Regions from separate parts of the Cellulomonas sp. Marseille-Q8402 genome, predicted to be linked through region 2. Evidence: predicted binding sites of a transcription regulator. Region 2 holds the regulator's gene; the other holds the start of a gene.
The links. Region 2 encodes LexA, which represses DNA repair genes until DNA is damaged. Its sites were predicted from a motif close to TCGAACANNTGTTCGA; they were not measured.
Positions count from the first base shown of each region.

Region 1: the regulator LexA is predicted to act here: its motif matches at 2,866-2,881, upstream of uvrA (excinuclease ABC subunit UvrA).

Region 1 covers NZ_CBCPLX010000001.1:568,485-574,178, forward strand. Annotated here, with positions in the region: gene uvrA (excinuclease ABC subunit UvrA) at 1-2,835, opposite strand, end outside; gene ACWPWW_RS02765 (glycoside hydrolase family 15 protein) at 2,938-4,818, shown strand; gene ACWPWW_RS02770 (MBL fold metallo-hydrolase) at 4,815-5,510, shown strand; gene ACWPWW_RS02775 (DUF4190 domain-containing protein) at 5,644-5,694, shown strand, end outside.
Region 2 covers NZ_CBCPLX010000001.1:915,379-921,072, reverse strand. Annotated here, with positions in the region: gene ACWPWW_RS04280 (L-lactate dehydrogenase) at 1-480, shown strand, start outside; gene ACWPWW_RS04275 (LysR family transcriptional regulator) at 488-1,480, opposite strand; gene ACWPWW_RS04270 (aminotransferase class V-fold PLP-dependent enzyme) at 1,562-2,668, shown strand; gene lexA (transcriptional repressor LexA) at 2,738-3,538, opposite strand; gene ACWPWW_RS04260 (LysM peptidoglycan-binding domain-containing protein) at 3,910-4,215, shown strand; gene nrdR (transcriptional regulator NrdR) at 4,651-5,169, shown strand; gene ACWPWW_RS04250 (S9 family peptidase) at 5,233-5,694, shown strand, end outside.

The DNA.
Region 1 (5,694 bases), 350 kb from region 2:
GGACAGCACCTCGGCGAGGAACCGGCCGGTGTGGCTGGCCTCGACGCGGGCGACCGCCTCGGGCGTGCCCTCCGCGACGACGGTGCCGCCGCCGGAGCCGCCCTCGGGCCCCATGTCGATCACCCAGTCGGCGTTCTTGATGACGTCGAGGTTGTGCTCGATGACGAGGACGGTGTTGCCCTTGTCGACCAGGCCCTGCAGGACGCCGAGCAGCTTGCGGATGTCCTCGAAGTGCAGGCCGGTGGTCGGCTCGTCGAGCACGTACGCCGTGCGGCCGGTCGACCGCCGCTGCAGCTCGGTGGCCAGCTTGACGCGCTGCGCCTCGCCGCCGGAGAGCGTCGGCGCGGGCTGGCCGAGCCGGACGTACCCGAGGCCGACGTCCACGAGCGTCGACAGGTGCCGGCTGATCGCGGGCACCGCGGCGAAGAACTCCGCGGCCTCCTCGATCGGCATGTCGAGCACGTCGGCGACCGTCTTGCCCTTGAAGTGCACCTCGAGCGTCTCGCGGTTGTAGCGCGCGCCGTGGCAGACCTCGCACGGGACGTAGACGTCCGGCAGGAAGTTCATCTCGATCTTCAGCGTGCCGTCGCCGGAGCAGGCCTCGCAGCGGCCGCCCTTGACGTTGAACGAGAACCGGCCCGCGGTGTAGCCACGCACCTTGGCCTCGGTCGTCTCGGCGAACAGCTTGCGGATCCGGTCCCAGACGCCGGTGTAGGTGGCGGGGTTGGACCGCGGGGTGCGGCCGATCGGGCCCTGGTCGACGTGCACGACCTTGTCGAGCTGGTCGAGGCCGCTGACCCGCTTGTGCCGGCCGGCGACGCGACGGGCGCCGTTCAGCTCGTTGGCCATCACGGTGTAGAGGATCGAGTTGACCAGCGTCGACTTGCCGGAGCCCGAGACGCCGGTCACCGCGGTGAAGGTGCCGAGGGGGAACGACACGTCGACGTTCTGCAGGTTGTGCTCGCGGGCGCCGTGCACGGTGACCTGGCGCTTCCTGTCGACCTTGCGGCGCTTGGCGGGCATCGGGATCTGCCGGCGGCCCGACAGGTAGGCGCCGGTGACCGACTCGCGGGAGTCGAGCAGGCCCTGCAGGTCGCCGGAGTGCACGACGCGGCCGCCGTGCTCGCCCGCGCCGGGGCCCACGTCGACGATCCAGTCCGCGGTGCGGATGGTGTCCTCGTCGTGCTCGACGACGATCAGCGTGTTGCCGAGGTCGCGCAGGCGGGTCAGCGTGTCGATCAGGCGGCGGTTGTCGCGCTGGTGCAGGCCGATGCTCGGCTCGTCCAGCACGTACAGCACCCCGACCAGTCCCGAGCCGATCTGCGTGGCGAGCCGGATGCGCTGCGCCTCGCCGCCGGACAGGGTGCCCGCGGCGCGCATGAGCGACAGGTAGTCCAGGCCGACGTCGAGCAGGAAGCCGAGGCGGGCCTGGATCTCCTTGAGCACCTGCTCGGCGATCTGACGCTCCCGCACGCCGAGCTCGAGGCCGTCGAGGAAGTCACGCGCCTCGCGGATGGGCAGGGCGCAGACCTCGGCGATCGACTTGCCGCCGACCAGCACCGCCAGCACCTCGGGCTTGAGCCGCGTGCCCTCGCAGACGGGGCACGGCACCTCCCGCATGTACGCCTCGTACTTCTCCTTGCTCCACTCGGACTCGGTCTCCTGGTGGCGGCGCTCCAGGAACGTCACCACGCCCTCGAAGCCCGTGGAGTACTGGCGCTCACGGCCCCAGCGGTTCTTGTACTTGACGTGCACCTGGTGGTTCTCGCCGTACAGCACCGCCCTGCGGGCGCGCTCCGGGAGCGCCCGCCAGGGCTGGTCCATCGAGAAGCCGAGGTCGTCGGACAGCGCGGTCAGCACGCGCTCGAAGTACTCGGAGGAGATCTGCGCCCACGGGGCCACGGCACCGTCGCGCAGCGAGAGGTCGTCGTCGGGGACGACCAGGTCGGGGTCGACCTCCAGGCGCGAGCCGAGACCGGTGCACTCCGGGCAGGCGCCGTAGGGCGCGTTGAACGAGAACGTCCGGGGCTCGATCTCCTCCAGCGTGAGCTGGTGGTCGTTCGGGCAGGCGCGGTTCTCGGAGAACCGGCGCTCGCGCTCCGGGTCGTCCACGTCGGCGTCCACCATCTCGACGACCAGCAGGCCGCCGGCCAGGCCGAGCGCGGTCTCGACGGAGTCGGTGAGACGACGCTGCACGCCCTCGCGCGAGACCAGGCGGTCGACGACCACCTCGATGTCGTGCTTGAGCTTCTTCTCCAGCGTCGGCGGCTCGGTCAGCTGCACGACCTCCCCGTCGACCCGCGCGCGGGCGAAGCCCTTGGCCTGGAGCTCCTTGAACAGGTCGGCGTACTCGCCCTTGCGGCCGCGCACCACGGGCGCCAGCACCTGGTACCGCGTGCCCTCGGGCAGCTCGAGCAGGCGGTCGACGATCTGCTGCGGGGTCTGCGCGGTGACGCGCTCGCCGCAGACCGGGCAGTGCTGCGTGCCGGCGCGGGCGAACAGCAGGCGGAGGTAGTCGTAGACCTCCGTGATGGTGCCGACCGTCGACCGGGGGTTGCGGTTGGTCGACTTCTGGTCGATGGACACCGCGGGCGACAGGCCCTCGATGAAGTCGACGTCGGGCTTGTCCATCTGGCCGAGGAACTGGCGCGCGTACGCGGACAGCGACTCGACGTAGCGGCGCTGCCCCTCCGCGAAGATGGTGTCGAACGCCAGCGACGACTTGCCGGACCCGGACAGCCCCGTGAAGACGATGAGCCTGTCACGCGGGAGGTCCAGGTCGACGTTGCGCAGGTTGTGCTCGCGGGCCCCCTGGACCACCAGTCGATCATTCACGCGCGCCATGCTACGGCGGACCACCGACAGGCGCACATGTGTTCGAACGGTGTGCGCCGGTGCTCCGTCGCGTGACGCCGCAGGTCGCCGCATGATGGGGCCATGCAGGCACCCTCGGACGGCGAACCCGTGACGCACCCCACGCCGATCGGCGAGTACGCCGTCCTCGGGGACGGCCGGACGGCGGCGCTCGTGTCGCGGGCAGGCTCGGTCGACTGGCTGTGCGCACCCCGGTTCGACTCCCCCGCGTGCTTCGCGGCGCTCCTCGGCGGGCCGGAGCACGGCCGCTGGCTCGTGACCGTCCCCGACGCCACGCGGATCACGCGGCGCTACCTGGGCGACTCGTTCGTCCTGGAGACGACCTTCGAGTCCCCGACCGGCACCGCGGTCCTGCTGGACGCGATGCCCCTCCGCGACGGCCGCTGCGACCTGGTCCGCCGGATCACGACCACCCGCGGCACCGTCCGGGTGCACCACGAGTGGGTCGTCCGGTTCGGGTACGGCCGCGACGTGCCGTGGGTGCACCGCGTCACGGACGCCGGCGGGTCGGAGGTCATCCAGGCCGTCGCGGGACCGGACAGCCTGGTGCTGCGCGGGGACCGCCTCCCCCGGCCGGGACGCGCGGGCGGCCACCGCGCGCACACCGACGACTTCGAGCTCGCCGCGGGCCGCTCCGTCGAGGTCGCCCAGACGTGGGCGCACTCCTGGCTCCCGGTGCCCCGCGCGCCCAGCCTGGAGCACCGGATCGAGGCGACGGAGCACCGCTGGGGCGAGTGGGCCCGCGCGTGCCGCTACGAGGGCGGCTACCGCGAGGCCGTCGTCCGGTCGCTGCTGGTGCTCCGGCTGCTGAGCGACTCCCAGACCGGCGGGATCGTCGCGGCCGTGACCACGTCGCTGCCCGAGGACTTCGGGGGCGAGCGGAACTGGGACTACCGGTACTGCTGGCTGCGGGACGCCGCGATGACGCTGGAGGCGCTGCTGGAGCACGGGTACCGCGACGAGGCGCAGGCGTGGCGGCAGTGGCTGCTCCGGGCCGTCGCCGGCGACCCGGCCGACGTGCAGATCATGTACGGCGTCGACGGGGGCCGGGACATCCCCGAGCGCACGCTCGACCACCTGCCGGGCTACGCGGGGTCGCGGCCGGTGCGCGTCGGCAACGCCGCCGTGGGCCAGGTGCAGAACGACGTGCTCGGCGAGGTGATGTCCGCGCTCGACCTCGCGCGCACGGCCGGCATCGCGGAGAGCACCGACTCGTGGTCGCTGCAGGTCCGCCTGGTCGACCACCTCTGCCGGACGTGGCGCGACCCGGACAGCGGCATCTGGGAGGTGCGCGGGGAGCCGCGGCACTTCACCCACTCCAAGGTGATGGCGTGGGCGGCGCTGGACCGCGGCGTCCGGGCCGTCGAGCAGCACGGCCTGCCCGGGCCGGTCGACCGGTGGCGGCGCGAGCGCGAGGCCGTGCACGCCGACGTCCTCGCCCACGGCTGGGACACGGAGCGCGGGACGTTCGTGCAGCACTACGGCGCGCAGCACACCGACGCCTCGCTGCTGCAGCTCGTGCAGGTCGGGTTCCTGCCGGCGGACGACCCCCGCCTGCTGGGCACCGTCGCCGCGGTGCGGGCCGAGCTCGAGGTCGCTCCCGGACTGCTGCTGCGGTACCGCACCGAGCGGACCGACGACGGCCTGCACGGCGGGGAGCACCCGTTCCTGGCGTGCTCGGGCTGGCTCGCCGACGCGCTCGCGCGGCAGGACGACGTCGCGGGCGCCACCGCCGTGCTCGACGTGCTCACCGGGCTGCGGAACGACGTGGGGCTGCTGGCCGAGGAGTACGACCCGGTCCGGGGCCGGATGGCCGGGAACACCCCGCAGGCGCTGTCGCACCTCACCCTGGTGCGGGCGGTGCACAGCCACGAGGAGGCGGTCGCGCGCAGCCGCGCGGTCCCCGGCGCCGCCGCCGTGACCGGTCCGGCGGTGCCGCGGTGAGCGAGGCGTACACCGGCGAGGTCGCACCCGGCGGTCCGGCAGCGGTGCGGGTGCTGGACGAGGTGGTCCTGCGCAAGCTCTCCGTCGGCTCGATGGACAACAACGCGTACACCGTGACCTGCCGCCGGACCGGGGCGCGACTGCTCGTCGACGCCGCCGCCGAGGCCGACCGGCTGCTCGAGCTCGTCACCGAGGACGGCGCCGAGGGGCCGCTCCTGGTCGTCACCACCCACCGCCACCGGGACCACCTCGGTGCCCTCGCCGCGGTCCTCACCGCGACCGGTGCGTCGCACGCCGCCGGGGCGGGCGACGCCGCGGACGTCGCGCTCCTCGCCGGCAGCACCGCGCCCCGGCCCCTGGTGCACGGCGAGGTGCTCACCGTCGGTGCTGTCGCGCTCGAGGTCGTGGCGCTGCGCGGGCACACCCCCGGCTCGGTCGCACTGGCGTACCGGGAGCCCGCCGGGGCCACCGCGCCCGGGCGCGTGCACCTGCTCACGGGCGACTCGCTGTTCCCCGGCGGGCCGGGCCGGACGGCCGACCCGCGGGCGTTCGACGCGCTGATGTCGGACCTGGAGGCGCGGGTGTTCGACCGGTTCGACGACGGCACCTGGGTGTACCCGGGCCACGGGCGGGACACGACCCTCGGCGCGGAGCGGCCGCACCTCGGGGAGTGGCGCGCCCGGGGCTGGTGAACCGGGACGCGGGCGACGCGGCGCGCGACCACGCGGGTGACACGCGATCTCCTCCCTGGACGGCTTTGCCCTGGTCCGGGAGGGTTCTGCCATAGTGGCGCACAGCCACAGCACAGCAGACGAGGGGACATCCATGTCGAACGACGGCAGCGCGACGCCGGAGCCCGGCCAGCAGCCGGACACC
Region 2 (5,694 bases):
ATCGCGCAGTACACGGGCGTGGCGGTGCAGAACGTGCACGCGTACATCGCCGGCGAGCACGGCGACACCGAGCTGCCGCTCTGGTCCTCGGCGACCATCGGCGGCGTGCCGCTCCTCGACTGGAACGCCATCGAGGGGCACGTGCCGCTGACGCACGAGGTGCGCGAGTCCATCGCGCGCGAGGTCGTCGAGTCGGCCTACCGGATCATCGCCGGCAAGGGCGCGACCAACTACGCGGTGGCGCTGGCCGGCTCGCGGATCATCGAGGCGATCGTCAAGGACGAGCGACGGATCCTGCCGGTGTCGTCCCTGCTGGACGGGTACCACGGCATCAGCGACGTCTGCCTGTCCGTGCCGTCGATCGTCGGGCGGTCGGGCGTGGGGGAGCGGCTGCAGGTGCCCATGTCCACCGACGAGCTGGCCGGCCTGCGCCGCTCGGGCGAGCAGCTGCGGGCCGTGGCGCGCCGGTTCGGCCTCTGACTCCTGCTCAGCCGGCGCCGGCCGGCCGGGTCCCGCGGACCCGGGCCGGCCGCACGTGCGGCTGCGCCAGGGCGGCGGCCGCCTCCTGCAGCGCCTCGAGCGCCGCGGCGACCGCGGGCACCCGGGTCGCGCCGGGCGCGGTGACCGCCTCCACGACCCGCGCGGTGCCCGGCCGGGCCGGGTGCACGGTCACTCCCGGGTGCGGGAGCGCGGCGAGCGCCAGGCCGGGCAGCGTGGCGACGCCGAGCCCCGAGCGGACCAGGCTCAGCACCGCCGGGTAGTCGTCCGTCGCGAAGTCGACCCGCGGCGCGAACCCGGCGCGCGCGCACGCCGCGACCAGCTGCGCCCGGCACTGGGGGCAGCCGGCGATCCACGGGCGGTCGGCCAGGTCGGCCAGGTCCACCGGCGACCCCGGGGCGCGCCCGTCCGTGACGGGCAGCACCACGAGCACCTCGTCCCGGAGCAGCGGGACCCGGTGCACCTGCTGGGTGGCGCCCGCGGCGGTGCTGCCGGGGGCCGACCCCGCGGGGGACCCGGCGTCGCGGAACGTCAGCGCGAGGTCGACACGACCCGCGACCAGCTCCGCCAGCGCCTCCGGGGGCTCGGCCTCCGCGAACGTGGTCCCGAGGCTCGGGTGCGCGGCCCGGAGCGCGGCGAGCGCTGCCGGCAGCAGCGTCGCCGCGGCCGACGGGAACGCCGCCACCCGGACCCGGCCCGCGCGCAGGCTCGCCACCGCGGCGACCTCCTCCAGCGTGGCGTCCAGGGCCGACTCGACGGCGGCCGCGTTCCGTGCCAGCACCAGCCCGGCGTCGGTCAGGCGCACGCCGCGACCCGCGCGGAGGACCACTGGCGTGCCGACGACCCGCTCCACTGCGCGGAGCTGCTGGCTGGCCGCGGGCTGGGTCAGACCCAGCGCCCGGGCGGCGGCCGTGACGCTCCCGGTCTCGTGCACGGCGCGCACGAGGCGGAGGGCGGCGGCGTCGAGCGTCCGGGCGGGCATGGCTGAACCATAAGCCTGGTGCATGGGTTCGTGGACGACTGGCCGTTGCACGCATGCACCGTCGTTCGGGACAGTCGAGGGGTGCGCTCCTTCGACGACCTCCGGGCCGAGTTCGACCCCGCCCCGGGCTACCTGAACGCGGCCACCGCCGGACTCGCCCCCCGCCGTACCGTGCGGGCGCTCCGCGAGGACCTCGACCGCTGGGGGTCCGGCGGCATCGACGTCCCCCGCTACGAGGCCGCGGTCGCCCAGGCGCGGGCCGGCTTCGCTGCGCTGGCCGGGGTGGGCGTGGACCGGGTGGCGATCGGGTCGCAGGTGTCCGCGATGGCGTCCGTGGTGGCGGGGTCGCTGCCCGACGGTGCGCGCGTCGTCTGCGTGGAGGGCGACTTCAGCTCGGTGGTCTTCCCGTTCCTGGCGCAGGGCCCGCGGCTGCGGGTCCGGCACGCTCCCGCCGGCGGGCTGGCCGAGGAGGTCGCGGCCGGGGCCGACCTCGTGGCGTACTCCCTGGTGCAGTCCGCGACGGGCGCCGTGCTGGACGACGACGCCGTGCTGGCCGCGGCGCGCGCCGCCGGGGCACGGACGCTGTGCGACCTGACCCAGGCGGCCGGGTGGCGCCGCGTCGACGCCGGGCGCTACGACGTCACCGTGACCGCCGCGTACAAGTGGCTGTGCGCCCCGCGCGGCACGGGCTTCCTCACCGTGAGCGAGGAGGTGCAGGACACGCTGCTGCCGAGCCAGGCGGGCTGGTACGCCGGTGACGACCCGTGGGCGTCCTGCTACGGACCGGCGATGCGCCTGGCCGCCGACGCCCGGCGGTTCGACGTGTCGCCCGCCTGGCAGGCCTGGCTCGGCACCGCCGCCTCGCTCGCCGCGTTCGCCGACGTGGACCCGGACGCCGTGCGCGCGCACGCGGTCGGGCTCGCCGACGCCTTCCGTGCCGGGCTCGGGCTCGCGCCCGGCGGCAGCGCGGTCGTCACGCTGCCGGACCCCGACGGCGCGCTGCGGGGTGCGCTGGAGGCGGCCGGCTGCCGGGTCGCCGGGCGCGCCGGCCGGGTGCGGCTGGCCTTCCACGCCTGGAACGACGTGGAGGACGTCGAGTCCGCGCTGTCGGCGCTGCGACGCGCGGCCCTGCCGGGCGCCGGACTTCCGGGCGCGGCCCTGCCGGGCGCGGGCGCGCCCCGGGGCTGACCGCGGACCACGACGGCCCCGGCACGCCGGATGCGCGCGGGGCCGTCGTCGCCGGACGGGCGGGTCGGATCAGAGGCTGCGGAGCACCGACACGACGCGGCCGAGCACCTGCGCGTGGTCGCCGTCGATGGGCGAGTACGCGGCGTTCTGCGGGAGCAGCCACACGTGCCCGTCGGCGCGCTTGAGCGTCTTCACCGTCGCCTCGCCGTCGAGCATCGCCGCGACGATCTCGCCGTTCTCCGCGACGGGCTGGCGCCGGACGACCACCCAGTCGCCGTCGCAGATGGCGGCTTCGATCATCGAGTCGCCGACCACCTTGAGCAGGAACAGCTCGCCGGCGCCGACCAGCTGCCGGGGGAGCGGGAACACGTCCTCGACGAGCTGCTCGGCGAGGATCGGCCCGCCGGCGGCGATCCGGCCGACGACCGGCACGTAGGCGGCCTCCGGCGCGCCGTCGCGGGCGGCCGAGTCCTCGTCGCCGAGGCCGGTCGCACCGAACCGACCGGGCCCGCCGGACGCGCCCGGCAGCGCGGAGACGCCGCGCGAGTCGTCCGGCTGCACGACCTCGATGGCCCGCGGGCGGTTCGGGTCCCGGCGCAGGTAGCCCTTGCGCTCCAGCGCGGTGAGCTGGTGCTTGACGCTCGACGGGCTGGTCAGACCGACGGCGTCGCCGATCTCCCGCATGCTCGGCGGGTAGCCGCGGGACTCCACGGAGGCGCGCACGGTCTCGAGCACCAGGCGCTGGCGCGGGGTCAGGCCGTCGCCGTCGCCGAGGTCGGTCACCGCCGTCGCCGTGCCGGGGGCCGCCTCGGGCAGCCCGGGCAGCTCCGGCAGCTCCGGTGCTGCGGCCTGCGTTCCGTCGCTCGCCATGTCCACTCCCTGTTCGTCCGCCCTTGTCAGGCCGCCCGTGCGTCGGTCGCGAGCGGTCTGTCGGGCGGGCGTGTCAGTGCCTCGTGGTGCGCTGTACCCGACGTCGACGAGCGTAGGGCGCCGGGCCGGTGGGATCAAACACCTGTTCGATCGTGTCTCGACATCGGCGGCACGACGTGGTTACATCGTACAGACGTTCGAACGAACACTCGTTCGACCGGGTCGCAGGGCGGCCCAGAGGGGAAGTGGTGGAGATGAGCGCGGTCGCAGCACACCCGGGGATCACCTCGGGGGCCCGTGTCGTCCCCCTCCGTCCGGCGCGCCAGCAGGCGCCCGTCCGGCGCGACGGGGATGCGCGCCGGGCGGGGCCGGTGGCGGCACCGGAGACGCGGCTCCACCTCACCCGGCGCGGCCGTGTCGTGCTGGTGCTGCTCGCGCTCGGCGTGGTGCTCGCCGGCATCATGGGCGGCCGCGCGGTCGCCGACGGTCCCCAGCGCGCCACCGAGGTCACGACGCACGCGGTGATGTCCGGCGAGACGCTCTGGCAGATCGCCTCCGATCTGGCCGCCCCGGGGGAGGACGTCCGCGACGTCGTCCTGCGGCTCCAGGACCTCAACGGACTGGCCGACGCGTCGCTGCGGGCCGGTCAGGTCCTGCTGATCCCGGCCGACTCCTGATCCACCTCTGACCTGCAGGTCAGGCCGCTGAGCACCCCGGTCGGGATTACGGCACTCGACGCTTGCGTAATTGCCGCGGCCGCCTCTACTGTGGTGCCACCTCGAACGGCTGGCTGGGGGGCTCGCCGCGAGGGACGCGTCGTCGTCGTGGCTCTCGGGCCCGGCGCGGAGGCGTGCAGCAACCGTCCGCACGAGGCGAGTCGTCCGGACGAGACGGGACGGGGGCGTCCCCACGAGGGTGGCCGCATCAGCGGCCACCCTCGTCGTCTTCCCCGGTGGGTCCACCGGTCCGCTGATCAGCCCGTTCACCCGGTCGCGGAACCGTGTTGCGCCGCGGTGCACGGGGGTCCTACCGTGACCCGGTCGTCCGGACGGGCGCGGCAGCGCCGCCGCCGTCCCCGGCCGCCCGACACCACCCCCGTCAGGAGGCGCCCCATGCACTGCCCGTTCTGCCGCCACGCCGACTCCCGCGTCGTGGACTCCCGGACGTCCGACGACGGGTTGTCGATCCGCCGCCGGCGGCAGTGCCCGCAGTGCAACCGCCGGTTCACCACGATCGAGACGGCCAGCCTCTCCGTCGTGAAGCGCTCCGGCGCGACCGAGCCGTTCAGCCGGGAGAAGATCGTCAACGGCGTGCGCAAGGCCTGCCAGGGCAGGCCCGTCAGCGACGACGACCTCGCGGTCCTGGCGCAGCGCGTCGAGGAGACGCTGCGGGCCAGCGGCAGCGCGGAGCTCGACGCCTATGAGATCGGGCTCGCCATCCTCGGCCCGCTGCGCGACCTGGACGAGGTGGCCTACCTCCGGTTCGCCAGCGTCTACCAGGCGTTCAACTCGCTCGACGACTTCGAGGCGGCGATCACCGTCCTGCGGGCGGAGAACGAGGTGGCGGACGCCGCCCGGCGCGCTGCCTCCTCGCAGGGCGACGAGGGTGATGCGGGACCCGTCGCGTCCTGACGCCGACGGGCACGGGCGTGGGGCTGCCACCCCGGCGGCCGCCCGCCGTACTACCGTCGGAGGGTGATCCCTGCTGACCTCTCGCTCCTGCACGCTCCCGGCGCCCCCGCGCTCGCCCCCGACGGCTCGTTCGCCGTCGTCGCGCGCACCGCGCCCGATCTCGACTCCGACGAGTACACCGGACAGCTCTGGCGGCTCGCGACCGACGGCGCCGCGCCGCCGGTGCGCCTGACCCGCGGCTTCCGGGACACCGACCCGCAGATCTCGCCCGACGGCCGGTGGGTCGCCTTCGTGCGCGCGGAGCCGAAGGGCCGCTCGCAGCTGCACCTGGTCGAGGCCGCCGGCGGCGAGCCGGTCCGGCTGACCGACGCGCCCCTCGGCGTGCAGGCGGCACGGTTCTCGCCCGACGGGACCCGGCTGGCCTTCCTCGCGCGCGTCCCGGAAGAGGGTCGGTACACCGCCGGCGGCGACGCGGGCGCGGAGCGGCCGCGGCACATCACCGAGCTCCCGTACCGCCACGACGGC